Regions from separate parts of the Lysinibacillus sp. Ag94 genome, predicted to be linked through region 1. Evidence: riboswitches for the same ligand, from Rfam matches in the RefSeq annotation. Region 1 holds a riboswitch; each other region holds the start of a gene.

What was found. A riboswitch is a leader RNA that binds a small molecule or an ion and turns the genes downstream of it on or off. The one in region 1 is predicted to bind cobalamin.
Region 2: linked by a shared signal. The riboswitch ahead of MY533_RS20220 (hypothetical protein) and the one ahead of MY533_RS13120 (energy-coupling factor ABC transporter permease) in region 1 are both predicted to bind cobalamin.
Region 3: linked by a shared signal. The riboswitch ahead of nikA (nickel ABC transporter substrate-binding protein) and the one ahead of MY533_RS13120 (energy-coupling factor ABC transporter permease) in region 1 are both predicted to bind cobalamin.
Region 4: linked by a shared signal. The riboswitch ahead of MY533_RS09530 (ribonucleoside-diphosphate reductase subunit alpha) and the one ahead of MY533_RS13120 (energy-coupling factor ABC transporter permease) in region 1 are both predicted to bind cobalamin.

Annotation. Positions count from the first base shown of each region.
Region 1 covers NZ_CP096780.1:2,829,316-2,837,265, reverse strand. Annotated here, with positions in the region: gene MY533_RS13135 (energy-coupling factor ABC transporter ATP-binding protein) at 1-96, opposite strand, end outside; gene cbiQ (cobalt ECF transporter T component CbiQ) at 96-866, opposite strand; gene MY533_RS13125 (energy-coupling factor ABC transporter substrate-binding protein) at 870-1,142, opposite strand; gene MY533_RS13120 (energy-coupling factor ABC transporter permease) at 1,144-1,890, opposite strand; cobalamin riboswitch at 2,305-2,490, opposite strand; cobalamin riboswitch at 2,906-3,089, shown strand; gene MY533_RS13115 ((2Fe-2S) ferredoxin domain-containing protein) at 3,232-3,603, shown strand; gene cobJ (precorrin-3B C(17)-methyltransferase) at 3,608-5,278, shown strand; gene MY533_RS13105 (sirohydrochlorin chelatase) at 5,293-6,198, shown strand; gene cobK (precorrin-6A reductase) at 6,195-6,956, shown strand; gene MY533_RS13095 (precorrin-8X methylmutase) at 6,969-7,628, shown strand; gene MY533_RS13090 (cobalt-precorrin-5B (C(1))-methyltransferase) at 7,628-7,950, shown strand, end outside.
Region 2 covers NZ_CP096780.1:4,281,874-4,289,823, forward strand. Annotated here, with positions in the region: gene MY533_RS20210 (tyrosine-protein phosphatase) at 1-246, opposite strand, end outside; gene MY533_RS20215 (ABC transporter substrate-binding protein) at 837-1,802, opposite strand; gene MY533_RS20220 (hypothetical protein) at 1,804-2,346, opposite strand; cobalamin riboswitch at 2,544-2,751, opposite strand; gene MY533_RS20225 (hypothetical protein) at 2,982-3,530, opposite strand; gene MY533_RS20230 (C40 family peptidase) at 4,016-5,227, opposite strand; gene MY533_RS20235 (ABC1 kinase family protein) at 5,635-7,623, opposite strand; gene MY533_RS20240 (M23 family metallopeptidase) at 7,720-7,950, opposite strand, start outside.
Region 3 covers NZ_CP096780.1:2,345,877-2,353,826, forward strand. Annotated here, with positions in the region: gene MY533_RS10825 (histidine kinase) at 1-102, shown strand, start outside; gene MY533_RS10830 (hypothetical protein) at 193-1,239, shown strand; cobalamin riboswitch at 1,361-1,554, shown strand; gene nikA (nickel ABC transporter substrate-binding protein) at 1,698-3,311, shown strand; gene nikB (nickel ABC transporter permease) at 3,383-4,336, shown strand; gene MY533_RS10845 (ABC transporter permease subunit) at 4,338-5,150, shown strand; gene MY533_RS10850 (ABC transporter ATP-binding protein) at 5,161-5,934, shown strand; gene MY533_RS10855 (ABC transporter ATP-binding protein) at 5,946-6,752, shown strand; gene MY533_RS10860 (C40 family peptidase) at 6,991-7,905, opposite strand.
Region 4 covers NZ_CP096780.1:2,087,798-2,095,747, reverse strand. Annotated here, with positions in the region: gene MY533_RS09550 (ABC transporter ATP-binding protein) at 1-1,720, opposite strand, end outside; gene MY533_RS09545 (M23 family metallopeptidase) at 2,011-2,907, shown strand; gene MY533_RS09540 (DUF4190 domain-containing protein) at 2,951-3,220, shown strand; gene MY533_RS09535 (ribonucleotide-diphosphate reductase subunit beta) at 3,372-4,412, opposite strand; gene MY533_RS09530 (ribonucleoside-diphosphate reductase subunit alpha) at 4,425-6,638, opposite strand; cobalamin riboswitch at 6,800-6,987, opposite strand; gene MY533_RS09525 (hypothetical protein) at 7,098-7,781, opposite strand; gene MY533_RS09520 (ECF transporter S component) at 7,778-7,950, opposite strand, start outside.

The DNA.
Region 1 (7,950 bases):
CCCCTTTGGAATTTGAAGTGTAATATCTGTTAGTGCATAAGTTCCATCTGCATAAGCGTAGGATAAATGTGTTAAATCAAAGTATAAATCTGTCATCAGAAAAAACCTCCATAAATGATGAGCAGTATAAAAATAGTAGCAATACCTACCCAATTTTTTGTGTTATAGATAACATCGTTTTGCCAATAAACAGTTTCGCCACCACGGGCTTCCATCGCATTGTTTAGTTCACGACTGCGTTGGAACATCTCAACAAATAAAGCTGCAATTAACATTGATACCGAACGAAGCCACTGCATAGGGGAGCTGTATCCTAGACGAGCCTGCTGGGCAAGATGAATTTTTTGCATACTATCTAAAAAGATAAAAATAAAACGATACGTCAGCTCTACTAGCTCTACAAATAGAGTTGGAATTCGCCATTGTCGTAGCACGTAACAAATAGAGTGGACTGATGTTGTGAGAATTAAAAAATACAAACAGCTAATGCTGCCAAGGACGATGAAAAAAAGCTGTTGTGCTGTCACGAGGCTCGCTCTGCCGATAAAAATCGTCCAACTATTAAGTGAAAATGACCAAATATACGCTGGTAACGTGCTAGTTGTTGGCACTATAGAAATTAAAATTGACACTAAACTTGATAGTAAAAAAAATCCGGGAAGCAATAGCAATTTAACATAATATTTAGCAGGGATTTTTGCACCTAAAATGATAAAAGCACTCATCACAAAAAATGTAATGAGTGAAATTCGTTCATCTCTCATGATAAGCGACAATATAAGTAGTCCAAGGGATAACGTCATTTTTTCTAGCGGATGAACAGTCGCTAATTTATTTAAATAAGCATACTTATCAATGAGTAACATCGCTTAACCCTCTTTATGTTTGCCGCGCATTAAGCCAATGAAATAGCCGATAAATCCAGCGCCAATAGCAGCTTGTAATGCGAATAATAAGCTTTCGATTTCACCACTTGGTGGCGCCCATAAGCTTTCAAACCATGGCTCGTAGTTAGCATCAATTTCACTAATTGCTGCCTCCGCTTCACCATCAGCCCCTTCGAATTCTGCACCTTTTTGAATAAATAGGGGGATAATCGCTAGGAACACAACAATGGCTAAGAGCAGTAAGTTTTTTTTCATGTTAGTGTGCCTCCTTTGTTGAGAAAACACGTAGAGCCTTTAATTCACTCACATTGTATTTTTTTAGGAAGTTCATGACGATCACTGTTAAAATTCCTTCACTAACAGCAAGAGGAATTTGAGTTAATGCAAAAATACCAGCAAATTTTGTGAATGAAGCCATAAAGCCTCCGACCTCAGAAGGGAAGGCAAGAGCTAGTTGCACTGAAGTGACAACATATGTACCTAAATCACCAAGCATTGCTGCTAAAAAGACGGCTACTGAAAATGATAATCCCATTTTTTGTGAGCCCTTAAATACATAGTAAGCGATTATAGGGCCCATAATGGCCATCGAAAAGGTATTTGCCCCTAATGTTGTAAGCCCGCCGTGTGCTAATAGTAAAGATTGGAATAATAATACGATTGTCCCGATGACACTCATTGCTAATGGTCCAAAAAGAACTGTTCCAAGTCCAACTCCAGTTGGATGCGAGCAACTCCCTGTTACAGAAGGAATTTTTAAGGCAGATAGTACAAAGGCAAAGGCACCCGATAGCCCTAATATCATTTTTGTTTCAGGGTTTTCTTCAATGGTTTTTCGAATAGAACGTAATCCTAAAATAATAAATGGAATCGATACGACCCACCAAAAAATCGCCCATTCAATTGGCAAAAAGCCCTCCATAATATGCATCGCAAATGCACGATTTGGCACGAATAAAAATGCCAATAAGAAATAACTAAGCTTCCAACCTGAAAATTTCATGAATCTCTCCTCCTGGCTTTAAAATATTTCGAATTAGTATGCGATCGATCCAATGTGCCTTGGCGTAATTGTAGCTGCCGCTTTGCTTTCGCTACAGAAAACATTTGTAGCTGCCGCTTTGCTTTCGCTACAGAAAACATTTGTAGCTGCCGCTTTGCTTTCACACAGAAAATAATTCGTCCGGATTTTTGAATTGTGCATTCCTTTCAAAGTCCGTGACATCCGCCAGAGGCTTTTCTTTTCATTCAGTAGGTGTTTTAGCCCGGTTGGAACCATATCTGTACGAATCTACCACCTTGAGATGGAGTCTCTGCTGAATGAAAAAAGCACTTCTCCGATAATGGAAAAGTGCATAGCTAAAAAAGCAAATAAAATTCTAATCTGCTAAGCCGCACACCCATCCTCGTAGGTTGAAACGATCACATTTTTTTCGGCAGGTCTCCTGGCTTTAGTTCAACGTTTTATAGGTCTTCCCATCCTTTGGACAGTGACTTTTTCTATAAAACTCCCTAGTACAGTGGCGGGACCGCGCCGGACTTGAACCGGCTTCCCTTTTAAGCGAAAAGCTGAACAATTCGCACCGATAAAAGATGAAGTTGTGAGATTTCACGACAAAGTGTAACATGAATTTCCATATTTATGCTATGATTTTTATGAAAAAATTTAAAATTAATAGTCTATGTCGAAAATTTAGATAAATCAAAAAGAAATGTCGCGTTTTTCTCTAGAATTTTAAAAAAATTGTCACAAATTAAGAAAGTAATATTGAAATTTTTAAAAAATAAGCTATGATAGAAACAGTTTTCAATTACATGAAAATTCTTTCAGCGAACATCTTTTGTAGCGAAAGTGAAGCGTAAGCTACAGAAGCCTCCTACCTGTATAGATGGTGAGATGAATGCTGATTTAAGTTCTTTTCAACGGGTATCAAAACACCTGTACCTGCTGAAAGAAGGTAAAGCCTCCGGCGGCTGTCACGCAATTATGCCGAGGCATAATTGATATATTAAAAAATTCATATAAAACGTCCATAAGTGCTTGATTATTTTCAAGATAATAGGGAAATCGGTGAAAGTCCGATACAGCCCCCGCTACTGTAATAGCTGATGAAATCGTGGATGCCACTAGTGAAAACTAGGAAGGTGCGAAAGTAAAAGGAAGCTTAAGTCAGGAAACCTGCTTATGTGATGATGCATGCAAACTTTTCGGAGGGAGAAGTTGAAGCGAAAGCGAGTACCTGTATATATTCGTTTTTATTTGGCTTCTACTAAACCTTTACTCTTCGTCTAGAGTAAAGGTTTTTCTTTTTCCTAAAAGCAAATGAGGGGAGAACGAACGACTATGACAACTTGGAATTTAGAGGGCATGAAAACACATCTTTTTATTTGTAATGGTAGTAGCTGTATGAAAAAAGATGCTGAGGATATTACACAGGCGATCCGTGACGAAATACAGGTGCTGGCACTTGATCAGGAAATACATACGACAAGAACTCGCTGTAATGGCAGATGTAAAGATGCTTGTGTTGTCATTGCATATCCTCAGGGGAATTGGTACCGTATCCCGACAACAGAGCATGCGAAGGCACTCGTACAAAATTTAAATCATGAATCGTTACATAATGAGCATGTCTTTACATTGCGTGAAGGCACGCTACACCGTACAGCACAAACAACAGCCATTAAAGGTATTGAAAAGGTGAAAGAGGGGTAACAACATGGCGCAAAAAGGTAAGATTTTCGTAGTTGGCTTTGGCCCTGGAGACTTTAAACATATTACGACTCGTGCTGTAGAGGCACTGCAACAAAGTCATATGATCATTGGGTATAAAACGTATGTTGAACTTATTCAGGATTTAGTTAGTGCAAAGTCGATTATTAGTACTGGTATGACGGAGGAAGTTTCACGTGCACAGGAAGCGGTACGTCAAGCAGAGGCTGGAAGTATCGTATCGGTCATTTCCAGTGGAGATGCCGGCGTATATGGAATGGCAGGATTAGTGTATGAGGTATTAATCGAGCTAGGCTGGACAGAAGCCACTGGTATCGAGGTAGAAATTGTTCCAGGTATTTCAGCTATTAATTCGTGTGCGAGTTTACTAGGTGCTCCAATTATGCATGACGCCTGTACCATTAGTTTAAGTGACCATTTAACACCTTGGAATTTAATTGCAAAAAGAGTAGAAGCGGCAGCGATGGCGGATTTTGTTATTGCGCTTTATAATCCAAAAAGTGGACGTCGTACGAGACAAATCGTAGAGGCGCAACGAATTTTATTAGAATATCGTTCGCCAGATACACCGGTTGGCCTTGTGAAAAGCGCATATCGCGACCGTCAAGAAATTACGATGACGACTTTAGCAGAAATGCTTGAACATGATATCGGCATGTTAACGACAGTTATTATTGGGAATTCAACAACATTCTTCTACGACAATAAGATGATTACGCCACGTGGCTATCAGCGGAAATATACACTTGGTGATGAAAAACAACCGTTACGACCACATCAACGACTCAAGGAAGAAAATGAACCATGGGCGATGAATCAAGAAACTGGAACAGCGCGTAATGATTTTGCAACAGATCCTAATACCAATCGTATTAAGCCCAGTTTAGCTATTAGACCGGAACTAAAGCCTAAAAAATCGTCACTTGAAATGGCAACAGCAGCTCTTGCTTTGGTGAAGGGTACGAGCGCTGTGAAAGTAACACCCAAGCTCGTTCAACAAAAAATCGAATCTGTTTTTGAATTAGCGGTTAGTCCTGGGGTAGCCAATAAGTTCTTTACGCCGCAACAAATGATGACATTAGCTGAAGTAGTTGGTGAGGAAGGGACGATGGAGTATACACCAGACCATCAAATTCATTTGAAAATTCCAACGTCTGAGCCTGAAGAAATTACAACAAAGCTCCGTGAAGTTGGCTTTTTACTTGCACCACTTGGTGACGTACTTTCGTTAAAGGCTTGTGACTTCTGTTATGGCGAAAAGTTCGATTCGATTCCATATGCGGAAGAGATTCAAGAAAAGCTTGGGGGTATGGCGTTACCGAAAACATTAAATATTGGTTTTAATGGCTGTGGTATGGCGTGTTATCGAGCAGTATTTGATGATATTGGCATTGTTTATCGTAAAAGTAAATTTGATGTTTTTATTGGAGCTAAGCCGGTTGGTCGTACAGCACATGCGGCCCAGCCTGTTGTTGAAGGGTTAGAGCCTGAACAGCTCATACCACTTATCACCGATATTATCGATGAATATAAAGCAAATGCGCATCCAAATGAACGTCTGTTTAAATACTTCAAGCGTGTGAAAAAGATCCTACATTTTACGTATCAGGATATGTCTTCAAAAATAAAAGTAGAGCCAGCTCCATGCGGCGACTAGTGAGGGGTAATGAAATGAAAGCAATTTTATTTGTCGGCCACGGGAGCCGTTTAGAAGCAGGAAATGAAGAGGTATGCGCGTTTATCGAGCAAATGACACCTCGTATTGATGAACGTTTTTTAGTTGAAACATGTTTTTTAGAGTTCGCTTCGCCGAATATTGAGGAAGGTATTACGAACTGTGTGAAGAAGGGTGCAACAGAGGTGCATGTTATTCCGATTATTCTTCTTCATGCTGGACATTCAAAACTACATATTCCAGCAGAAATCGAACATGCACGTGAGCATTATCCAAATATAACGTTCACATATGGTCAAACAATCGGTATCCATGAAGAAATATTTGCTATATTAGAAGACCGTTTAGCTGAAATCGGCTTCAATGCTGAAGAACAACATGAAGATACTGCTATTTTATTAATTGCACGTGGTGGCAGTGATCCTGCTGCAAATGGTGATTTTTATAAAATTACACGCTTGTTATGGGAAAAACTCCCGGTTAAGTATGTAGAAAGTGCCTTTATGGGTGTCACTGATCCGCGTGTTGAAGAAGGAATTGAGCGTTGTGTGAAGCTCGGTGCTAAAAAAATTATTATGCTACCGTATTTTTTATTCACAGGTATTCTAATGGAACGTATGAACGGTATGTGTAAGCAATTTAATGAAAAATATCCGGACTGTGCTATTCAAATTGCTAACTATTTTGGCTATCATGAGCGTTTACAAAATGTACTATTAGAACGTATTGAGCAAGCTGTAAATGGCACGTCAACAGGTATGCAAGATTTAGAAAATTATCGTGCTTATGCAGCAGTACATGGACATACGCATCATCATCATCACCATCATGACCACGATCATGAACATGATCATCACGACCATGATCATCATCACCACCATGAAGAGGAGCCAGTGAAATGATTTTCATGTTAGCAGGGACGAGCGATGCTAGAAATCTAGCACTTGAAATCCAGTCAGCGGGTTATGCTGTAACAGCAACGGTCGTTACTGAATCAGCTGCTTCTAGCCTTGCTGAAGTAGGCCTTCCTTATTTAGTCGGTCGTTTAACGGCGGATGAAATGGCAACGATTATTACAGAGCGAGGATACCGTTTAGTGGTAGATGCCTCTCATCCATTTGCTGAAGAAGCTTCAAAAAATGCTATGGTGGCAGCTGAGCAAGCAAATGTTCCGTATATTCGCTATGAGCGTGCTCATGAGCAATATGCACATCCGTTAATTACGATTGTGAAAGATTACGACGAGGCTGCCCAGTTAGCAGCAAAAAAACGTGGTGTCATTATGCTAACGACGGGCAGTAAAACACTAGCAACCTTTACAAAGGTATTACATGGTTTAGAAAATACACGAGTAATTGCGCGTATGCTTCCTCGACTCGATAATATGGAAAAATGCGAAGCACTTGGTGTGGCGCAAAGAGATATTGTTGCCATACAGGGCCCTTTTTCAAAGGAATTAAATGAAGCACTTTTTCGTCAATATGATGTGACGTTGATGATTACGAAAGAAAGCGGCAAGGTTGGCTCGGTGGATGAAAAGCTAGAGGCAGCCCTTGCATGTGGCATCGAAACGATTTTAATTGCAAGACCAAATATAAAATACGGACAGCAATATTCTACATTTGAAGACATACTTCAAGCTGTACAAAACACACTTTAGGAGGCAATCCAAATGGACTTTAAAACAGATTTCAAACCATTAACAGTAGACCCAGATAAAATTTACGATTACAGTTTCTCTATTATTGCAGAGGAAATGGGCGAGCATAATTTTTCAGAGGATGAGTGGAAAGTTGTACGTCGCATCATTCATGCTTCTGCAGACTTTGAATTAGGGCGTAGCGTAATTATTACACCGGGAGCAATTGAGGCTGGTATTCAATCAATCCTTGCTGGCCGCCATGTTATTGCAGATGTGCAAATGATTGAAAGTGGTTCAGGGAAAAAACGCTTCCAAAAGCATGGTGGCGATTTACACTGTTATATCGCTGATGAAGACGTATCAATTGAGGCGAAAAAACAAAACACAACACGTGCAATTATTTCTATGCAAAAGGCAGCTAAATTACACGAAGGTGGTATTTATGCAATTGGGAATGCCCCAACAGCATTGCTAGAATTAATTCGTTTAATTAAAGAAGGCTTAGCGAAACCAGATTTAATTATCGGTATGCCAGTTGGCTTCGTATCAGCTGCTGAATCGAAGGAAGAGTTATTAAAACTAGAAGGTATTCCGTATATTACAAATGTTGGTCGTAAAGGCGGTAGTACAGTGACGGTTGCCGCATTGAATGCTGTCTCACTTTTAGCGGATGAACAGGCGAAAAAATAATGGAGCGGAAGCCTAAAAAGGATCCTAAAGACATGCGTCACGGTTATACAACGGGGTCCTGTGCAACTGCAGTAACGAAGGCCGCTTTACTCGCCTTAATTACAAATGAAGAGCAAGAAACGAGTACGATTCATTTGCCAATTGGACGAGATGCAACCTTTACGATAGAAAAATGTACATTTCAGCATGACGCTGTTAGCTGTGAAACGATTAAAGATGCTGGTGATGATCCGGATGCAACACATAAAGCACTCATTGTTGGCACAGTAAGCTGGTCAGATATACCAGGCATTCATCTGGACGGTGGAGTTGGTGTCGGGCG
Region 2 (7,950 bases), 1.5 Mb from region 1:
CTGGGCATACGGAAATACCGGATTAGGATTATTTTGAGCCTCATGGTTGTCTCGATAATCAAAAATCGTTTTCACACCAAGCGTTTTAAATAGCTCCTTATCTGCTTTCGTCATTTTACCAAGTGCTGCTGAACGATATATCAAACCATTCTTAACAGCACGTCCATCTCTCGACTTATAACCACCCATATCACGAAAATTATAAACTGCTTCAAACGGAACAATCTTCATATCAAACTGTTTCACTCACTGCACCTCTCTCTGTTAGCAAGCATTCTTACTTCTATATTATAAAACAATCCGATATAATACCAATTTTCACACTAGGAAATGTCATATACTACTTCGAGCGATAAGAGGGATTTGAGTGCTTTATTGAGGAGGAGAATGTGGCCTTATACCTGATCACTTCTTCATCCTAGCTAAGCAGTTATCCACCCTACCTAGTCACTTTTTCATCATAGCTGAGCAGTTATCCACTTCACCCGTTCATTTTTCATCATAGCGGAGCAGTTATCCACTTCACCTGGTCATTTTTCATCATAGCTGAGCAATTATCCACTCTACCCATTCACTTCTTCATCAAAGCGGAGCAGTTATCCACTTCACCCGATCACTTCTTCATCTAGCAGAGCAGTTATCCACCCCTACTTGTTCACTATTTCATCAAAGCGGAGAAGTTATCCACTTCACCCGATCACTTCTTCATCATAGCAGAGCAGTTATCCACTTCATCCGTTCACTTCTTCATCAAAGCGGAGCAGTTATCCACCTTATCCGATCAGCAAAAAAGCTGCCCATATAGGACAGCTTCAACATACGCTTTTTCAATAAAACTATTTAAATAACTCAGGGTATACTGCTTTTGCGATTAACTCAACTGCTTCGCCAATTCGTGGACCTGGACGATTTGAAATATCAGTATCTATTGAATAAACCGCTTTATTTTGAATAGCAGTGATTGAATTCCATCCATCACGGGAAAGAATTTCTGCCGCTGGGTCTTTCACATAGTTTACTGTTGTTAAAATAACATCTGGATTTTTCGCAATAATATCTTCCTCAGATACTTTGACCCAGCTTTTAAGGTCAGCAAAAACGTTGTTAACATTTGCAGCATTTAAAATCTCTTGTTGGAATGTACCAGAACCAGCTGTATAGATGTCTGGCTTTGGACTAATTTCTAAATAGATATTTTTCGGTTCTTTCACATCTTTAACTTTCGCTTGGACATCGGCAATTTTACCTTTAATATCTTCATTTAACTTGTCGCCTTTATCTTTGATGCCCATAACCGTTGCGACTTGTTCGATATCCCCATAAACATCATCAAATGATTTAGCTGATTGAATGGCAAACACTTTAATACCTGCATCCTCAAGGCCTTTTAATGCATTTAAATTTTCTTCATCTCCACCAGTCGTATAGGCAATTACGACGTCTGGCTTTAGTGCTAAAATACGCTCACTGTTGAATTTTACAGAATCAGAAACACGCTCAATTTTTTGCGCTTCTTCTGGATACGTATCATACTCCGTTGCACCTACGATTTTATCTCCCACACCTAGCGCAAATAAAATCTCTGTATTACTCGGTTGTAATGAAACAATAGTTTTAGGAACTGCATTAAACTCTACTTCTACACCACGGTCATCCTTAACTTTATAGCTAGTAGTTTTCTCAACTTGTTGATCTTCCTTAGAAACCGTTTCTTTTTTTGTATCCTCTTTCGTGCCGCAGCCAACTAATACAAGGGCCAGCATCAACACAGAAAGCCATTGTAGCTTAAACATTTTCTTCATTTCATTGATTCTCCTTTTTCTTTTTCATCGGGTATGACTTACTAATAAACGGTATTTCAGCAATACTAGCATGCTGATTCATATAGACAGCCATTACGAAAAACACATTGGCTAGCAATCCTAAATAGTCAAAGAGAATAGCAGGTACTTCCCGTTCTTCAGATACTTTGTGCAAAACACGGTAGGATTTTTTCGCCTCACTACGGCATACATGTAATGCAGTAGCAGCCCCTGTCCCTTGAGGTAATACAAAGTTTTGTATTTCATCCTTTACATGACTAACATAGAAATCATAGCGATCACTTAGCCAAGTCAAATTATCTTCGGTTACAGCCAATTTACCTCGTACTGACCCATTTACATGGTAAGCCATTGGTAAAATGGCTAGTAAATCATCTGCTACTACCTCCACTGTTTCCTTTTTTACCGCCGCTAAAGCGACGCCAATATGTGTTGTCAGGCTATCTGTTCGAATTTCAAAATCTACCGTTGATGCCTTTTCACGCATAAATGGATAACAAGAGTAACGTGCATCTTTTTTCAAATCTAAGTCCCCGCTTTCCTTCGTGGAAAATTCTACTTTATTCACACCTTCTTAGGATTTCTTCCGGTGAAAGATAGTGTACATAAAAAAACGTTGTTCCCATTCCTAAGGAAACAACGAAAATAACATAAATAGTGTCATATAGACACAGCATAGCCTATGTATTTGCCGCATATTCTCCTAGCTTCCGAAGAGTTATCATACGTTCAAACAAAGGTCGGTCTCCTGGCTTGTACAGTTCACTACATTCAATCATGTTGTGCGTCATAAAAAACCTTCCCATCAGCTCATTCGACAGTGGTATATCTTTATGATTCACTGTACTTACAGTTGCGGAAACAGCTTCGGTTTTTCACCGAATTCCCGATTATGCTATAGTTCAGCACCCTTATTCTGCAAGAATTATTCACTTGTTATGCAGTTTATCATAGATTAATAGGAAAAAATAGATGTGGAATTAGAATAAACAAATACGATGGGTAAAGATCATGCAGGTATCACCATATGCACGCGGGTGTTTTCATTACCCCACGGGCATTTCATATGCTCGTGCAGGTATTATATTTCATAGATAGATGGTATAAAAGCTAGCTCTCAACGAAAGCATTTGCGCAAAAACAGCTATTTTACAGCTTTTAACCGATGGCATTCTTATATTTCTTTTTGTATTTACCATCTTCTTCTTCTTCAATTAATCGCTGTGCAATCTCTAGTAATTTCGGGTCTTTCGTTTCATCGAATAGCTTTTTAAAAGATACAATAATATCATAGCGTATCGATGTCGGGTGCTTTTCGTCTAAGCATATTTGAAATCTTTTAGCCAAATATGACACGACTAAATCTCTTTGTACCTGCCCTGCTAAGCCTATTCTCCAAATCGCCTGCAAAGTTTTCCTCGCAGTTTCTGTTCTTTCATCATACGTTACTGCCCAAATCTTTAAGAAGTCCTCTAATACTCTTTCTTCAGGATCACTTTTTGCCGCCAATGCGCATAAAAATTGTGCAGCACTTGCACGTACATGTCCATTTCTATATGTAAGAGCCTGAACAAGTTGTTCCCAAACTGAATATGTCCAATCAACTGGTTCCTGCATAATTTTCATTAATTCTTCGTATGATTTGTATTGAATATCAAGGTCACGCTCTGTTAAATTACTAAAAAGTTGCAAAATCTCTTTTTCCATGATTCATCCCTACCTTTATGAACGCAAAAATGGCAAACTTGTTGTATTAATTTCCATCATTCGTTACTTTACTACTACGAAACTAAAGTCACAAACAGTTTAATTTCAAAGTGAGATTTCTAATTATATTTCAAAATTATCAGAAATGAGTATCAATATGCAAGAAAACATTTCTTTCGGCTATAAAGATGACAATCATTTATATGGATAATTGATGCTATACCTTACATCGGCTCTATTTTCATTTTAGTAACAGGTAATATAGTAGTAAATATATCTACTTATGTAAATTTATTCATCTTAGATGTTATTTTACTCATTATTCATCGCGTAGTCGAGCTTTAAATTAATGGATTTATATCCGACTATATGATTTTTACTCGGAGGACCTTAAATACCGTCAAATAATAAAAAAGGTCATCTTTGTAATTTTTTTTACAAGGATGACCTTTTCGCTATTTAAATCGTCTATATAATAGTAGGGCTTATTGAATACGACCGAAGCCTACTAAATATTGATTCCACCAATCAAGTGATTCAATGACAACACCTTTATTTTGAGCATCGATCATCGTGTTATTTCCTAAGTAAATACCTACATGCGCTATGCCTGATCCATAGCTGAAGAATACTAGGTCACCTACACGTGCTTCACTTGCTGAAATACGTTGTGTTGCTAAATATTGCTGTGATGCTGTACGTGGTAAAGATACGCCTGCTTGTTTGTAAGACCATTGTACAAGACCTGAACAGTCAAATCCTGTTGATGGGTTGCTACCGCCCCAAACATAGCTACGGCCTAAGAATTGCTTTGCAGTTGAAATGGCATCACCTGAAGATGCAGTACCTGAACCAGAACCAACAACGACTTTTTGTGGTGCTTTTTCATTGTTCGCTTTACCACTATTGTTAGCGTTGCTAGTATTACTGTTACTAGTATTATTGTTAACGTTGTTATTTGTTGCTTGTACTACTGGAGTAGCTGCTTGAAGTGCACGTAAACGAGCTGCTTCTTCCTCTGCTGCTTTACGTTCTGCTTCTAAACGTTCTTCTTCTTGTTTCGTTGCAATTTGTGCCTTTAATGCAAGAGATTTCGCTTCATTTTCAGCTTTTTTTACTTCCATTTCGCTTTCCTTTTGTTGAAGCTCTTGGAATTGCTTTTGAAGCTCTTTTTGTTTTTCATCTAATGTTGTTTTTTGTTTCTCTAAGTTAGCTTTATCCGCTTCTTGTTGATCTACTAACTCTTGGTCAGCATCCATTAATGTTTTTACCGCTACGACACGGTCCATTAAATCTGCAAAGCTTTTTGCTTCCAGAACAGCATTTAAATAAACGCCCACAGTATTATCTTGAGCTTGGTATGCAGCCATACGATCATTTAAAATCGCTGAACGTTGCTCAATACGTTTTTTAGTATCTACAATATCTGCATCAACTTCTTTAATATCTGCTTGTACTTTGTTAAATACTTTTACTTTTTCATCGATCTCTTTTTGTAGTTTAGTTAATTCTTCTTGTAGCTTTTTAACCTCTGTATCTATCTTAGCTTTCTTATCAATCATTTGTTGAGATGTTTCTTCTGCATGCACTACGGTTGGTTGAACTGTATTAAATAATAAGCCGCCAGCTAGTGCTAATGCTAGCACCATCGACTTACGCCATTTATTGCGCTTACCCACGTTATTCTTTCCCTTCATTAGTCAATTTCGCTCTTAGTATTTTAATGTCATCACTGGAACGATTTTTTTATTTTCTCTTATATTTTATTAGCCTTTTAAAGTTTAGCATTATTAGCATAACTTTTATACTATTTCACGGCTTTTTAATCGTTTAGTAAAACTCGCAACATTCTTGTAATATTCATGTAAATTCTATTAAATTCTACAAAACTACATTTTATTCTACATAACAACGTTTTTAACTGCTTTACCATTAGACCCAAATTCTGTTTTGTAATGTTTTTGTAATATTTCACAAGAACATTTGCCCATTATGGCTCGATAATGACATCTGTAATCGACTAAAAGAATTTAAAAAAAAAGGTAAGGGAGCATTTCCCCTACCTCATCTTGTCGCAAATAATATGTTTCCAAGCTGGTGCTTCCTATTGCCTCATAGAACGTAGCGCTTGGATAGAAAGGCGTACTAAAAGAATGGCACATAAAAACAAGCCCAAGTATGCAGCTGTATTTAAGTAAACAGCGTACGCGTCACGAATAAATTGCGAGATTGCTAAAAGTGCTACAGAAATAATCCCAAAGGTAATACCAACGAGAAGTAAGACTAAACGGGAAAACAAATTTGTAATAAAACGAGCATTATCCTCATCCGAAAAAACATCGTGATGTAACGTAATTTTCCCGCTCTCCACCCGTTGAATGAGCTGATTAACTCGTCTAGGCATTTTGTGCAATGCCGGAATAAGCATTGCTAATTCTTCTTGTAAACGTTCCTTCGTTGCCATCGGTTCTTTAAATGGCTTAAGGAAGGATGCTCGCATATATGCAGATGAAAACTCTTTCGCTTCCGTGAAAATATCAAAATCCGGGTCAATTACCCGTAATGTCCCCTCTAATGTTACTAATGAACGCAGCGCTAAACCTACTGCTGGATAGAAAGTAAGACCGAAATCACGAACAACCGTAAATAATGCATGTATTAATTCTTCTGTCGGAATTCGATCCACGTAAGAAATTTTCAAGAGAATTTGATCAATTGCTTGCTCTATCTTTGCACGATCTGCATGATCTGCATTTTCTACCAATAACGTTATGCCGTCAAATAAAGTATTTGAATCACTTAGATGAATTCCCATTAAAATTAGCTTTAAGCCCTCTTGTTGTGTAGGTCCCAAACGACCAACAGCCCCAAAATCAAGAAGGATCGGTGTACCATCCATCTCATCAATCTGAATATTTCCCGGATGTGGATCTGCATGAAATATACCCGAAACAAGCATTTGTTCAATGAAAGAACATAAAACAGTCCTTGCAAACTTCCTACGATCATTTTCTAATCGATTAAATTCAGCCGCAGCATTTGCAACGCTTTTTCCCCGTACGTATTCCATGACAATAATATTTTCATTACAATATTCTGTATAGATTTTAGGAATCTTCACCTTATAATCGCTTTTTGCAAGAGCATTCGTCACCTGCAATGTATTACGAGCTTCAATATCTAAATGAATTTCCTCACGCAACCCATCGCCAAATCCTTTAGCTAGCTCTCGAAAACCAAGCGACTCAGCCCATGTAGATTTGTTTGAAAGCCAATTAGCAAACTCCTCTAAAATATCGAGATCGTCTCGCATGATTCCCTTTACTTCTGGACGTAGTAGCTTCACCACGACTTCATCAAAATTTTTCAATCGTGCCTTATGTACTTGTCCAATAGATGCTGCCGCAATAGGCTCCATTTGAAAGCTTGCAAATATTTCATTCATAGGCTTAGGAAGTGAATCTTCTAAAATTTGAGTTACTTGCTCTGACGATAAAGGCTTCACATTATGTTGTAGCTTCTGTAACTCGTCAATAAAAATAGGCGAAAACAGTTCCTTACGAGTAGAAAGTACCTGACCAAATTTAATAAATATCCCACCACATTGCTCCAAAGTTATCCTTAAAGCAATAGCAAGCTCCTTTTCATTTTCTCGTTGTCTTGCGTATTTAATCGTTTGAACAACGCCATTTGTCACTGCTATTTTTAACACCTGACGCAAACGCTTTTGCTGTCGCCAGTAGCTACGAAGGCGCAATAATAAATTTTTTTTGCCATTCCGACGATCTCTAGCTGTCATACCACTTGGATCAAAAAGCTCAAAAACGAGATAGAGCAGCATCGAAATTAGGAGCATGCAGCCAATCCAAACAAGCGTACTGACCTCTGTCACTGTTTGCATCATTGACTCGTACAAAAAATCTGTATGCCGTAAATAGGTATACCAATAAACAAAGGACGTAAGCGTCACACTAATAACTACAGAAAGAACCCTACGTATAAAATTAATATTTGAACCAATTAATCGACCACTTACAAAATAAATAAGTACTGATACAACAATGAGTTCGATTAAAAATTTCAAATAAATCAACAGCGTCACCTCCGATGCTACTTCCTAATACTGCTAGTATAACAAATTAAGACCTGTACTTCTTTTAATATCTAGAACCAGAGACCAGAGAATTAGTTACTTTAATAAAGGGTGTGGCTTTATACTAGTATCTTTTTTGGGCATGAGGTCACCATCTATATCACGAAAAAATAGGGGCAGTCCTTCCGCTAAGATAGGATGTATAACTTTCGTTGGATTTTGTCTTTGATGGTGAATATGCAAATGGGGTTCCGAGGATGAACCGCTATTTCCAACACGGCCAATGGAATCCCCGGGTTCTACAGTATCTCCAACTTCAACAGATAC
Region 3 (7,950 bases), 480 kb from region 1:
AAGGGGAAGTTAAGAATTTTTGCATTAATTGTTTCCGTGATTCCAGTGCTTTTTCTACTAGGATTGATAGTACTACCGATATTTTATTTATTAGAGCAATAAGCGGGTACGTTCTTTAATATTAATATTTATTTCACGAATATCTAAACAAAAAGACAGAGTTCATTAGGTGAAAAAGTATTATTGCGTTATTTGTTTCTTGGTTTTTTGCAGAAAATTGATAAATTAAGTGGTGATAAAGTGGACAATGCAAATGAAAATAAGCGAATTCTTTATGCGGTTTTCGAGAATGAAATTCAATTGCCGATTTTGGATATTACACATCCCCTTTTCAACGCAAGTATTGATGAACAGGCGTATCATTTGAGCTGTCTTAAGTCAGCCAGGAGCATTGAATCATTAAAAAAGATGCCTGGCTTTATCCGCAACATCTTTGTGAAAATGTCGAATGTTGACAATTCCTATCTTAGTGGCATGCGTACTTTGCTGTATAAACTTGGCCCCGATTTAACTAGAGGGATAAAATTAGGTTTCCGGGATAAGTGGGCAGTGAAGCAAACTTCGTTCATGGGACTCCGGATCAGGCTAAGGGATCTTTGTCGGTGCCAGTCGGAAATTTTGCTAGCCCAGCTTAAGCAATTCCCTGAACGGAACCTTTGTTTCTTTAATATCGCTGGAGGGGCCGCTACCGACAGTATCAACACCCTAATTCTCATTCAAGAATCGGACCCAGAATTACTTAAGGAACGCAAGATTGAAATCAATATTTTAGATATCGATACTTATGGCCCCAATTTTGCCAAGCGATGCATCGATGCTTTGAAGCAACCCGGGGAACGCTTTCATGACCTGGACATTGCCCTCAATATTATTCATTATGACTGGAGTCAACAAGAGGCATTATTAAAGATGAGTTTAGAACGTTCCGACTGGATTCAACTCTGTTCATCGGAGGGTGGTCTATTTGAGTACGGTTCGGATGCAGCCATCATTGAAAATCTAAACCATTTCTATACTAACTCCCCGGCGGACGCTAGGGTCACGGGTTCATTAATTTTCGACCGGGCGCATGTAAATCCGGGATATTTAGGATTTACAGAGTTTATTGGCGTGCAAATCCAATATCTTGGGCTAGAGGGATTGCAGCGGATTTTAACCAAAACCTTGTGGGTTTTGGAAAAATCCCATGAAATTGATACGATCTATACGTTGTTTTCATTAAAGAAAGCTGACATATGAAGTAAAACAGGCAAAGGTTAAGAACCTGGCCTTATTGTGTTAGCCATTACTAGTAGGTTTTTATTATATTCAGAATATAAAATTGACGCGAACATTAGAGCATGATATGTTTAATACTAATTTCATAGCAACCATTACAAGTTTGAGTGAAATAAGCTTTCATTCAATTAAAAGGAAAATGGGTGTAAATCCCATGCTGTCCCGCAGCTGTAAATGAGGAGTTTTGTTTCGATAACCACTGAGAAATTACTTGGGAAGGTGAAACAAAATTATGATTCATGAGCCAGAATGCCTGCTTGTAAAGAGATTCATTGATGATCTACGAAAGATAGGGAGATGGATAGAGGCTTACTTATAGTAGTTATTCTGTCCTTATTCTTTTGGAATAAGGTTTTTTTATGCCTTCTTTCAATCTTTAGATTCATTTAGTGCACCACAAACAAAGAAGGAGACAGAAAATGAGATTGACAAAGTATTTACTACCTTTCACGCTTATTTTGATGTTCAGTTTACTCACTGGCTGTACAAGCAATGAAAAGGGAGAGACAGCATCGAAAAAACAGACAGACGAAAAAATGATAACGATTGGGTGGCCATTAGATGTAGGTTCATTAAATCCCCATACATATTTACCAAATCAAATGACAGCACAAGCAATGGTCTATGAATCATTGGTTGACTATAATGATGATGGAACAATTACGCCGAAACTAGCAGAAAGTTGGGACATCTCAAAGGATAAAACCTCTTATGTTTTCCATTTGAGAAAAGATGTCAAGTATTCAGATGGAACAGCTTTTAATGCAGATAATGTAATACGCAACTTTGATGCTGTTTTAGCAAATCGTGATTTGCATTCGTGGATGGGTATGGTTAACCATATTAAAGAGGTAGTGAAAGTAGACGATTATACAATTCGTTTGCAATTAGATGAACCGTATTATCCTGTTTTAAACGAACTTGCCTTTGTAAGACCTTTCCGTTTTTTAGGGGATAATGGATTCCCAGAAGGTGATGCGACCCAAGATGCAATGAAAGCGCCAATTGGGACAGGCCCATGGGTTTTAACAGATTACAAAAAGGATGAATACGCTCTATTCAGTCGCAACGACAACTACTGGGGGGAAAAACCTCTTGTAGAACAAATAAAAGTAAAAATCATCCCTGATTCAGAATCGATTTCATTGGCCTTTGAAAACGAAGAATTAGATTTAATATATGGTCGAGGCATTATTAGTTTAGATAACTATACGTATTTAAAAGATAGTGGAAAATATAAAACCGCTACGTCTGAACCTTTGTCTACAAAAGCGCTACTGTTCAATACACAGTCTGGCCCTTTAGCAGAATTGAAGGTTCGCCAAGCGATTCAATATGCAATCAATAAAGAACAAATGGTTGATAGTATTACACATGGTACAGAAAAAGTTGCCAATACACTATTTTGGGATGCTATTCCTTATGCCAATATTGATTTAGCGCCAATTTTATATAATCCAAAAAAAGCGCAACAATTGTTAGATGAAGCGGGATGGAAGCTCCAGAAGGGTGAAAAAATTCGCTCTAAAAACGGACAGCCACTAACATTAGATTTAATCTACATTGCTACAGATGCAATTCAAAAGCCAATGGCGGAACTAATGCAAGGTGAACTAGCAAAAATAGGGGTACAGTTGAATTTAGAAGGCGCAGATGTGATGGTAGGTCTGCAAAAATTAATGGATAATCAGGTTGATATTAATTTCTGGCGTACAAATGGACCACCAACAGATCCACATAGCTTTGCTAATGAATCAGCTACACCAAACGCTAATGGTGTCTATGAAGCGAAATTAGGCTTACCAACTGCCAAAGAAATCGATACTAAAATTCATCAATTATTAGTAGGTACAGATGAAAAAGAGCGCGTGCAACTTTATACGGATATTTTAACAATGTTCCATGACCAAGCACTATTCTTTCCTATATCTTACGAAACAAATAGCGTGATTTATCAGCCATATATGAAAGATTTTGCACCACGAGCATCTGAATATGATATTCCCTATGCACAAATGGAAAAAGAAAAATAACTGTAAAAGAGAGAGTATGTCAATCAAAGACAGCTCTCTCTTTATCATAGGATTGATTGGGAAGTGACAGCATGTATGAATCAACATGGATGTTTTGTTTAAAAAGAATTTTGACATTGCCTTTTGTATTATTGGGCGTATCCATCCTGACTTTTGTATTTATTCGTTTCGTTCCAGTAGAGCCTGCGGAGGTCATTCTTAGATTGGCAAGGGTTGCGCCAACAGCGGAAGCCATTCAAGCATTGCGAGAAGAACTTGGAACAGACAAACCTTTTCTTATTCAATATTTGCTATGGTTAAAAGGCGTTTTGCATTTAAATTTTGGGACATCTTTTGTTAGTAAATTACCAGTAGCACATGAGCTATTCGCAAAATTACCAGCAACCATCGAATTAGCTGTTGCTGCATTTGTGTTGATTTTAGGAATAAGTATGCCATTAGGGATCATAAGTGCCTTGTATAAGCATTCCATCATCGATAAAATCATTAGACTATTGACGATCATGAGTGTTTCGATTCCAACATTTTGGTTAGGTTTTTTACTACTATATGTATTTAGTTTGAAATTAGGGATTTTCCCGACAAATGGAAAGGGCACACTAGCTCATCTAGCTTTACCCGCACTCGCACTAGCTTTACCAACAATTGGACTATTCGTTCAATTTATCCGAACAACCATCATTGAAGAATTACAACAGCATTATGTTCAATATGCACAGCTAAGGGGATTAAAAAACTCAGTGATTCTCGTCCGTCATGTTTTAAGAAATGCTGTTATTCCGTTGACTACTGTATTAGGTATGACACTTGGTAATTTACTAGGTGGTGCAGTAATTGTGGAGCAGGTTTTTAGTTGGCCTGGACTTGGAAGGTATTTAATAGAATCCATTATTAACAGGGATTACCCAGTTGTACAATGCTATGTATTGATTATTGCTGTCATCTATGTACTTGCAAATTTATGCACAGATGTATTGCATCGTCTATTGGATCCTCATCTGATGATGAAGGACAGGAGAGATTGAAGTGAGTCTATTACGTAATGAACGTGCAAATGTTAAAAGATTATTTAGTCTTACGATACTGCTGATCATTGGTTTGTTGGGACTGTTTGCGCCCATTTTAATGCCCCATGACCCTTTAGCGGTCGATATATCAAAGAAATTTTTAGGTCCAACCTGGGACTATCCATTAGGTACAGATCATTTAGGAAGATGTGTTTTCTCACGATTGCTTTTAGGTATTCGCTATTCTTTAGGATCTGCGCTCGTTATTCAACTAGTAGCCATTCTTTTAGCAATCTTACTAGGTGCTTTTGTTGCGCTAAAAAGAGGGATGACAGATTATGTATTTATTCGAATATGTGATATTTTATTAGCTTTTCCTACACTTGTCCTTGCATTTGGACTTTTAGGTTTATTAGGGCCTAGCTTAAAAAATGTGTTAATCGCACTTGTTTTTACGCAATTTATTTATTATTCAAGATTGATAAGAAGTTTGTTTATTGGGATGAATGAAAAAGGTTTTATTCAAGCAGCAAAAATCAGTGGTACTTCAGGAATCAAATTAATCAAACGCCATTATATCCCCAATTTACTGCCACCTATCGTAACAATTGTCGTATTAGATATAGGAAAGGTTATTTTAGAAATCGCAGGTTTTTCTTTTATTGGGCTTGGCGTGCAGGCCCCCATCCCTGAATGGGGAATGATGGTGAGTGAAGGAAAACAATATATCCGTCAACATTCTGAATTAATGCTTTATCCTGGACTTGCTATCGTCTTTGTCGTGCTATTATTGAATTATTTGGCAAGTAGTTTCAAGAAGCTTGACCAATAAAGGGGGATTTATGGAGAAAGTTTTAGAAGTGCAAGACTTAACGGTAAAAATCGGTGAGAAAAATATAATAAGCTCTATTAATTTGACAGCCTATAAAGGGCGTGTCTTAGGGATTATAGGGGAAAGTGGTAGTGGAAAGACAATGCTTTGCCACGCCATCATGCAATCATTACCGGCTTCGGCGCAAATTACGCAAGGCCAAATTATCTACCAACAAGAAAATTTATTGAATGTATCAGCCAATAAATTGCGAACGTATCGTGGAAGGCATCTGTCTATGATTATGCAAAATCCGTCTATCGCTTTTGATCGTATTCAAACAATCGAAAGCCATTTTCAAGAATCATTAAAAGCTCACTTTGTCATGACTAAAAAAGAAATGAGACAGATTGCCCTTGATGCTATGGATAAAGTCAATTTACCTAATCCACAACAGCTTTTACACTATTATCCTTTCCAATTAAGTGGCGGAATGTTACAACGAATGATGATTGCTTTGTCATTGGCGATACAAGCTTCTGTCTATATTGCAGATGAGCCAACGACAGCCCTTGACACAGTCAATCAAAAACAAGTATTAACACTATTTGATCGTATTCGCTCGGAAACGGAAGCCGCTATTATTCTTGTAACGCACGATATTGGTGTTATTGCTGAACTAGCTGACGATGTGGCCGTGATGTATCAAGGAGAAATAATTGAGCACACGGATGTCTATAATTTTTTTGATGCACCTCAGCATCCCTATACTAAAAAACTTTTACAATCGAGAATTATGTTTTAGAGGTGAACAATATGACGCTACTAGAAGTGAACAATATAGAGATGCAGTATGGTCACAAACCATTCATGTTCAAACGAGGACGGAAAGCCCCTATATTACAAGAGGTGACATTTTCGCTTCAAGAGGGTGAATGTTTAGGAATCGTCGGTCAAAGTGGTTCAGGCAAAAGTACATTAGGCCGCATTATTTTAGGAATTGAACGACCAACAAAAGGTGAGGTTCTATTTCAAGGTATTAATCTTTACGAAGCAACAAGTAAGCACAAAAAAATAATTCGTAGAGATTTACAGGCAGTCTTTCAAAATAGCTATCATTCATTTAATCCGGAGCAGACGATTTTTGAGATAATAGAAGAACCTCTCCTTAATTTCGAACGTTTCAGTAAAACAGATAGACAACATAAAGTAAAGGAATTACTAGACTGCGTGGAGTTAGAACGTTCAATTGCTCACAACTATCCTTCACAACTTAGTGGCGGGCAACAGCAACGTGTCAACATCGCAAGAGCACTTGCATTAAATCCAAAATTGATTGTCTTAGATGAAGCCATTAGTAGTCTTGATATGATCTTACAGAAGCATATTATGCAATTACTTCAAACACTTCGAAAAGACAGGCAACTTGCTTATATTTTCATCTCTCATGACTTACAAGCAACACGTTTTATGTCAGACCGAATCCTCGTGATGCAGCACGGTCAGCTAGTTGAGGAGATTGGGAAAGATGGAGCATACAAGCATCCCGCATCTATAGACCTTTACAATGCTATTTTGCCATCGCATCCCCGAGAACGAACTATCAACAATACTTTACGGTAGCAACTATTCGCATACTTGCCGCCATTTTTGGGTCAAGTGATGCCTTATTGTTTTATGAAAATCTTAGCCATCATCGCATTTATCTAAATGCAGCAAATTTTTTAAGTCAGTACAATTGTACTGGCTTTTTTTTATACACTAGCGCTTGGAAGTGTGGGGGAGTATGAAATGATAGTGCCTGCAAATAAAAGAACGCAAAAAGGCATCTCATCCATAGATGAAACACCTTTACTTGAAGTTATTGAGCTAATCGTTGGAGGAAGGTATCTAATTGAACGAGTGTGACATTGTCTTCCACGCCGAACATATTATTCCCTTTACCAATCGTAATTTTATTGGAAGAAAGAATGGCTACATAATTGTAAGCCCAATGCGAACTTGGAACATCAACAAATTGTAACGGTGTTCCTTGTTGTTTTAAATGGAATGCTTCCACTAAAACTTTCGATAATTGACCACGTGTTATCGGAGAACCTGCATTGAATTTTCCGTTTACATCACCCGTAAAAACGCCGAGTTTTTTTAGTGCTTCCGCAGCACCTGCATATTTAGACGATGGGCTTACATCTGGAAAACTTGACTTGGTATTACTAGTATCTAAATGTAATTGATTTGCTAGTTTAAGCGCTACTTCACCACGCGATGCATATACGCTAAAGTCAACTTCAGTGCCTTTTACTTCTCCCAAATCATGTTCAGTGAAGTTTGCAATGCGTTTTGCCCCTACGTAACGAGATCCCCAGTAATAAGGATCATTAATTTTATCGATTTTTACCCCAGAGCTTGTAGTAGCTGAAATAAAATTGTTGTCACCTATGTATATGCCAACATGGGAAACACCGCTTCCCGAAGTATTAAAAAATACAAGATCCCCAGTCTTCAACTGATTTTTAGCAATCGAAGTACCTTGCTGATATTGAGCTGTAGATGTACGTTGTAGTGAAATCCCTAACTTAGAAAAAACAATTTGTGTATATGCTGAACAGTCTACACCTGTCTTGATATCTGTTCCTCCATATTGATAAGGAACGCCTATATATGCTTTTGCTGTACTTGTTAAATCTGTTATCGTTGCCGCTTTTGCATCATGCACACCCACACCTGTGAAGAACATAAACGATGCGAAAATCGGTAATAACCATCTTTTCTTCAAATAAACCTACTCCTTTCAAAAAGCTTTCGCTATTGAATAAAGTAA
Region 4 (7,950 bases), 740 kb from region 1:
CAGCCTTTTGCTGGGAAGCGTAAATTGCTTGGTACGGTTTATTATTCTGCAATAACTGTTGATGTGTACCTTCACCTACAATTTCGCCGTCCTCTACTACAAGAATTAGGTCCGCCTGTTGAATAGAAGCAATTTTAGACGCTACGATAAACGTCGTTGTATCTTTATATTGATTACCAATAGCTTGTTGGATATGTTTTTCAGAGGCGCTATCAAGAGCAGATGTTGTATCGTCCAACACTAAAATAGCTGGTTGTCTTACGAGTGCACGCGTTAACGCTAATCGCTGCTTTTGACCGCCAGAGAGATTGGTTGCCCCCTGTGAAAGCTCATATGCTAAGCCTTTATCCAGCCGGTCCACAAATTCAGTGGCACATGCTGCATCAAGAGCTTGCTGTAATTCCTCTGACGTTGCATCCTCTTTTCCAAGACGAATATTATTGTCAATTGCACCTGAGAACAGTAATGCTTTTTGAGAGGTAAAGCCGATATGTTTACGTAAAGTTGATATTGCATAATCTTTTAGCGGCTTTCCATCCAAGTGAATTTCTCCACCAGTCGGGTCAAATAAACGTGGTAATAGTTTCACTAATGTTGATTTTCCACTACCTGTTTTGCCGATAAGACCTACCATTTGCCCCGCTTTTACTGAAAATGTAATATTTTTCAGCACATCCTCCGCAGATTCATAATAACGATAGCTCACATTGTGAAAGTCAATCGCCCCTTGAATTGGCGAGGTAAGTGGATTTTCTGCTTCCTTTACTGCTACTTCTTTATTTAAAACATCCACGATACGCTCTCCTGAAGGAATAGCTCGTGCAATTTGCATTAGCACCATGCTAGAAGTCATCAATCCATTTAAAATAATCGTTAAATAGTTAATAAATGCGAGGATAACCCCAACCTGTAATGTACCGGCTTCTACTTTAATTGCACCAAGCCAAAGTGCTGCTACAATTGCTAGATTGACAACGAACATTGTAAACGGCACAAGTACACCAACAATTTGCTCTGCTGTAATAAAGCGCTTCGTCAGCGTATCATTTAGCCCGCTAAATTGTTCAATCTGTTGCGTTTCACGACGGAACGCCTTCACAACACGAATCCCCGCTAAATTTTCCTGAAGCTTCGTATTCACACCATCAATCGCTTCCTGCACTCTGCGGTATAGGACACCTGAGTACTTTGTGAAAAAGTACATCGCCATAATTAATATCGGTACAATAATAAGAAGTATAGAAAATAGCTCGCGTGCTGTCACAAAAACAATAATGACCGCTCCAATAAATAATAGAGGACCACGAACAAAAATACGCAATGTCATCATAAACGCACGCTGAACACTTTCCACATCACTCGTTAAAATCGTAATGAGCTTCCCTGTTGTAAAAGCGTCACGTTCCTTTGCCGAATACGTCATCATTTTTTCATACAGTGCTTGACGAACATCCGATGCAAAATGGATCGCTGCCTTTGAACTATAATAGGAGCAACCTATCCCTCCAACAAGTCCAAATACCGCACTCATTAGCATCCAAATGAACATTTTTAGCACATATGGATTGTCGCTATTAGCAATACCTGTATCGATCATATGCTGCATAATAGTCGGCTGTAGTAAATCCATCGTTACCTCTAGTACCATTAATAATGGCGCGATCAAGGTAAAAAATTTATAGGGTCCTAAAAACCCTCCTAACTGTTTTATTGCCTGCATTCTTTCGTCTCCGTTCTTTTCTTTCACACCTTAATTATAACTGAAAATCATTCTCAAGTGGTACTTAATTTTTCGAGTCTCGTAATATTCGAGACTCGATTGTTAATTTATGTAGGTTTTGGTCACTGTCGTAATTGTTCAGGCTATCACCTAATGAACATTTCCATTTATCAATATATTGAATTAAAGGAAGATTAGGACCAATGTTCATTTACCTATGCTAAAATGAAAGTTAGGATGAAGTAAATATTACCAATAATGTTATAAATCATAAGGGGGGACGAGAAATAGTGTTTCCAATCTTTTATTCCATTGCTATGCTTATCATTTTGCCTGCTAGCTTTATCATTTCATTATGGAAAGCTCCTTTTAAAAGTAAACTGGAATGGTTGTTGGACTTATTGGTGACGACAGCACTAATCGTTTGGCTATTTCAAGCAGGAAACTGGAGTTGGGTCGGCTATTATGTTCGATTTCTTTGGTTGGCGCTCTTAATTGTCACAATCATTTATTCTTGGAAAAAGGTAAGTAATTTACCGTTTACAATAAAATATTCAGTAAATCAAAAGTTTTCAATTGGTATTTATATTATCCTTATTTTGATTTTTGGTACGTATAATGCTTTGGTCTTAAAAAGCTATACAGTAGCCGAAAAAGGAATTGAGCTATCTTTCCCACTTAAAAATGGCACCTATTATGTCGGACAGGGTGGTAATCAAGTATTAATGAACTATCATCAAGCCTATCCAGGTCAAAAATACGCATTAGACATTTTAAAATTAAATACTTTTGGAACCCGTGCAAGTGGACTATATCCAGAAGAATTAAAAAACTATCAAATTTACGCAGATATTTTGTATAGTCCTTGTAACGGAAAAGTAGTCGACATCCAAAATGCTTTACCCGATCTGCCCCCTCCTAAATCTAATCCAGAAAACCCAGCGGGAAATCATGTCGCCCTAGCATGTGAGAACTATGATGCTACCATTATTTTAGCCCATATGCAAAAAGGAAGCGTGGCAGTGGCAAAAGGAGAAAAAGTAACAACGGGCCAAATACTTGGAAAAGTAGGAAACTCGGGCAATACAAGTGAACCACATTTACACATTCACGCCGAAAAGGATGGGAAAGGTGTACCGATAACATTTAATGATCGATTTTTAGTGCGAAATAGTTTAGTACGATAATCTTTAAAAAATGGTTAAATTCTCAAAAGAGGGTGGATAACGATTGTCTGAAAAAAATCAAACAAACAATAGTTCTGTCATTTCTTTAACGGTTGGAATTCTATCATTGCTAATACCTTTTATTGGTTTAATCTTAGGCATTATAGGAATAATATTTTCAAGTAAGGCTGTTAAAGAAATTCATACAACTAATGCAGGTAGTAGAGGATTAGCAACTGCAGGTTTAATTTGTAGTATAATAGGGGTTATTTTACAAATCCTTGCGATTTTGGGGTATATAGCTTTTTTCTCAATGACGGTGGTTAAATATTAACAGCTAAATAGAGCGTAATTTGCGCTCTTTTTTAATCTGAGGGAACTCGTTTGTTTGACCCGAGCAATTTTTTTCTTTTACGTAAGTGTCTCCCCCTGTCTCACAAAAAAATCCACCTCCATGTTTTTTCAACACGGAGGTGGACTTGGCATTACAAATCATCAAAGCCGTTATCTTCTACATTAACCTTTACATACTGGCGAGAACGCTGCTCGAAGAAATCTGTTTTCCCTAAATCAACATCCTCATACGCTTTAATCCACTTTAATGGATTTTTGCGATAGCCTTCAAATGGACGCTCCACACCAAGCTGATTACAGCGTACATTGGCATAGAAATGGACATAATCATGCACATCTTCTACATCGAGGCCTTCCACTTTATCGCCAATCACTTCATTGGCCCAATCAATTTCTAGCTGAACAGCTTCACGGAAGATCTCTTGTACACGAGCTGCTCGTAAAGGTGTATCGTATTCAGGATATTCCTCTAATAGCTCCTGATAAATCTTCACAAATAAATCGACATGTAGCTGTTCATCACGATTAATATAATTAATCATCGTTGACGTAGCCACCATTTTTTGATTGCGTGCTAAATGATAGAAGAACGCGAAGCCAGAATAGAAGAATAACCCTTCTAAAATGACATCATATACAATCGCTTCTAGCATATTTTCAACAGATGGCTCCTCGGAAAATGCATGGTAGCCTTTAATGACGAAGTCGTTGCGTCGCTCTAGCACAGGCTCTGTACGCCAAAAATCAAACGTACGATCCTGCTCATCTTTGTTCACTATACTTGATAGCACATAGGAATAAGAGTGATTATGGATTACCTCTTGTTGCGCTAAAATAATCATTAATGCATTTAAGCTTGAATCTGTTAAATAATCCGCTACTTTTCCGGCAAAATCAGTTTGTACACTGTCTAAAAGTGCTAGTAAGCCAATGATTTTTAAAAAGGATTCTTGTTCATCTGCTGATAATCCTGGAAACTGTTTGACATCGTTGCTCATATTAATTTCAAACGGTGTCCAGAAGTTACCTAGCATTTTTTTATACTTTGGATATGCCCAGCTAAAACGGACATCATCCCAGTTTAAAATGTTAGAAGAACGTCCGTTGACAATACCTGTTGAACGGTTCGGTGCATCCTTGTCCATAATTTGTCGTTTTGTAATAGTTGTCATTGTTATTTCCTCCTAGCTCGCGCAAGACTCACATTCTAGCAATTCTACAGACGTTGAGCGCACATAATAAGTCGTTTTTACACCGCTCGCCCAAGCATTCATATGCAATGCTAGTAAATCTTTCGCCTTAATCGTATTTTGAACATATAAATTAAGTGAAATGCCTTGGTCGATATGACGTGCTCGTGCAGCATTTTGCTTGATTGTCCAATTTTGATCGATGAAATAAGCAGATTTATAATACCAAGTCGTCACAGGTGATAAATCTGGTACTGTTACTGGAATTTTATAATCCTTCTTCTCCTCTGAATAACTCTTTTGGAAAATTGGATCAATCGTAGCCGTACTGCCCGCTAAAATGGATGTTGAAGAGTTCGGTGCAACTGCCATTACATAGCCGTTACGCATACCTTTTTCAGCAACCGCGGCGCGTAAAGCGTTCCATTTTTCACTGTCATAGCCACGTTTGTCAAAATACGCACCCGTATGCCAATCTGAGCCATTAAATAATGGGTAAGCTCCTTTTTCGCATGCCAAATCGTTAGAAGCACGAATTGTTAAATACGCAATTTCTTCATATAGCTTGTCCGCAAATTCTACAGCTTCGTCTGACTCCCATTGAATTTCTTTCAAAGCTAATAAATGGTGCCAGCCAAATGTGCCAAGCCCAATACCACGGTAGCGTAGGTTCGTACGCTCTGCTTGTTTTACTGGAATTGTATTTAGCGCAATAACGTTATCTAACATACGTACTTGCACTGGGATTAATCGTTCTAGAACACCGGCCGGTACTGCTCTTCCTAAATTGATAGATGATAAGTTACATACAACGAAATCTCCAGGCTTGCGACGTGTTACAATGACATCATCTTCTAGTGTAATAGATTCGAATTCAGTAGCTGACATATTCTGGAAGATTTCTGTGCACAGGTTCGAACTGTAAATCATTCCTTCATGCTTATTCGGATTCATGCGATTGACTTCATCACGATAGAACATAAACGGCACGCCTGTTTCTAGCTGTGAGCGCATAATACGCTTCATAATATCAATAGCTGGTACGACTTCACGACTTAACAATGGATTCGCGATACATTCCTCATATTTAGTACGGAAAGAACCGTCACCCTTTTTCTCATCGTAGAAATCCTCTAGTGAGTAGCCCATAACCTCTCGTACTTCATGTGGGTCAAATAAGTGCCACTCCCCACGTGCTTCAACAGTTTCCATAAATATATCCGGTAAGCATAGCCCTGTGAAAATATCATGGGCACGTAAACGTTCATCGCCATTGTTTAAGCGTAAATCTAAAAACGTAAAGACGTCTTTATGCCAAACATCTAGATAGACAGCAATAGCGCCTTGTCGTTGCCCAAGCTGATCGACTGATACCGCCGTATTATTAAGCTGTTTAATCCATGGTAAAACGCCACTTGATGCACCTTTAAAACCTTTAATAGATGAGCCTCGGCTACGAATTTTACCCATATAAACACCAATACCACCGCCGTATTTCGATAATGTTGCGACATCTGTATTCGTGTCATAAATGCTTTGTAAACTGTCATCTACTGTATCGATAAAACAACTTGATAGCTGTCCATGTGTTTTACCCGCATTCGATAATGTCGGTGTGGCAACAGTCATATATAAATTACTCATTGCCCAATAAGATTCACGGACTTTTTCTAAACGATTTTCTGTTTCATCCTGCATCAGAGTCATCGCAATAACCATCCAGCGTTCCTGCGGTAGCTCCACTGGTGTTTTCGTGTAATCACGGACTACATAGCGGTCCATTAATGTTTTTAAACCAATATACGTAAACAACTCATCTCGACTTGATTCTAGGTACGAAGCGAGTTCCTGAAGCTCCTGCTCACTATATTTTGTTGTTAAACTTTCATGATACAATCCAGCTTCTGTATAGTGTGCTAAATGTTCTGGGAAAACTTTATAAACATCTTTCACTGAGACACCACGACGCATTGCAAATTGATCATATAGTTTTTCTAAATATATTTGAGCTGCGATAAATGTCCAGTATGGCTCTTCCTCATCAATAAGGCTAAGCGTTTGTAAAATCATCGCATCTGCCCATGCTTCAAATGTCGCATTGTCGTTTTTTCGTAGCCATCGATCTGATAATCTTACAAAACTTTCAAGTTCATCCTCTGTGTAGTTTTTCTTGAGCTTAGCAATTTGTTGTTCGATTTGAATTGTCATGTAACATTCTCTCCCTTTCCTTCTCCAGCAACACAAAAAGCGATCACGCAACATTTATCGGTTACGTGATCGCTGTAAAATCGGAAATGGAAATGAAGGACATGCACACAAAGAAGTGAACAAATCTCTCGCCTCCACTTCTCAATCCCCGAAGAATGTGTTGCTGTCTTGAACAAATCGGCAGGTCTCCTGGCTCGTGCTTCCTCCAAATGATCACCTTCCCGTTCTTCACAGTGGCCAATTCATCATTTGTCAGCACTTACAGTTGCGGGGACAGCTTCGGCCTAAGATGACTCTCTTTCCGAATTCCCTTTTAAACCATATTGGTACCGCTCGTCCAAAATACTATATATAGTGTTTTAACTCCTAAACAAATCTAACATATTGTGTTTATTGTTGCAATAGGTGTTTTGCACCTTGCACGTTATAAAGTGCTACATTTTCTCGAAGCAAGCCCAATTACAATGCAGTTTTACGTAGTTTTTCAAAATTTCTAGGAAATTTTTTTTGTGCTAGCTGCTCTTTTTCTGGCTGAATTCCTAGCAAAACTACTGCACATGGACCAGCCGATTTCTCAATATCTAAAGAACTTTTGACCTGTTGCTCGCCAAAAAGTCGGGTAAATTCGACTTGTAGACCTTTTGATCCAACTGGCCATACTTGCTGCACTATTCCCTCTTTCCACGCCTCAAAAATAGGTTGGAGCTGCGCCACATCTTTAGGCTGTGCAAGGATTTCATTGCCTACAAGCGGTAATCCATAGGTGTACCAACTAAGCTGTTCATACTTAGTTGCTGTACGTGTTTGCTGCTCACCTAGCATCGTTATAGACAAACCAGATTGTAGAGTCGGCATATTGGACTCTGTACTACCGTCTATTTGTGGACAATTAAGACCCGTCTCAGCAAAAACCTGCTGAATGCCTGCAACGTAACGAGCCCATGCAGCATCCCCTGAAAAATTAGCGAGTATAATATGGCTTGGTAAAGCATTTGCAGCAAGCTGCTCTAAAAAAGTAACACGTGCCGTTAAATATGCCGTCAGTTTGTCTGAAGCAGACACAACATCTTGTGGTTTTTCGCCAATTGCTGCGGCATTATCAGATGTTGCAATCAACCCGCCTATTTGTATTGCATTTCTCAATGTACTCGACCTTCCTTACGCATAAACACTTTAGAGAGAATTGGCATCGCAATGGCAACAATCACTAGATTTATGAGTGTTGCCAATGGAAGACTAGTCAGTGATGCCCAGTAAAATGCAGGACTAATGATAAAGTAAAATGGTAAAGGTGCAACAACACCATTGAAAA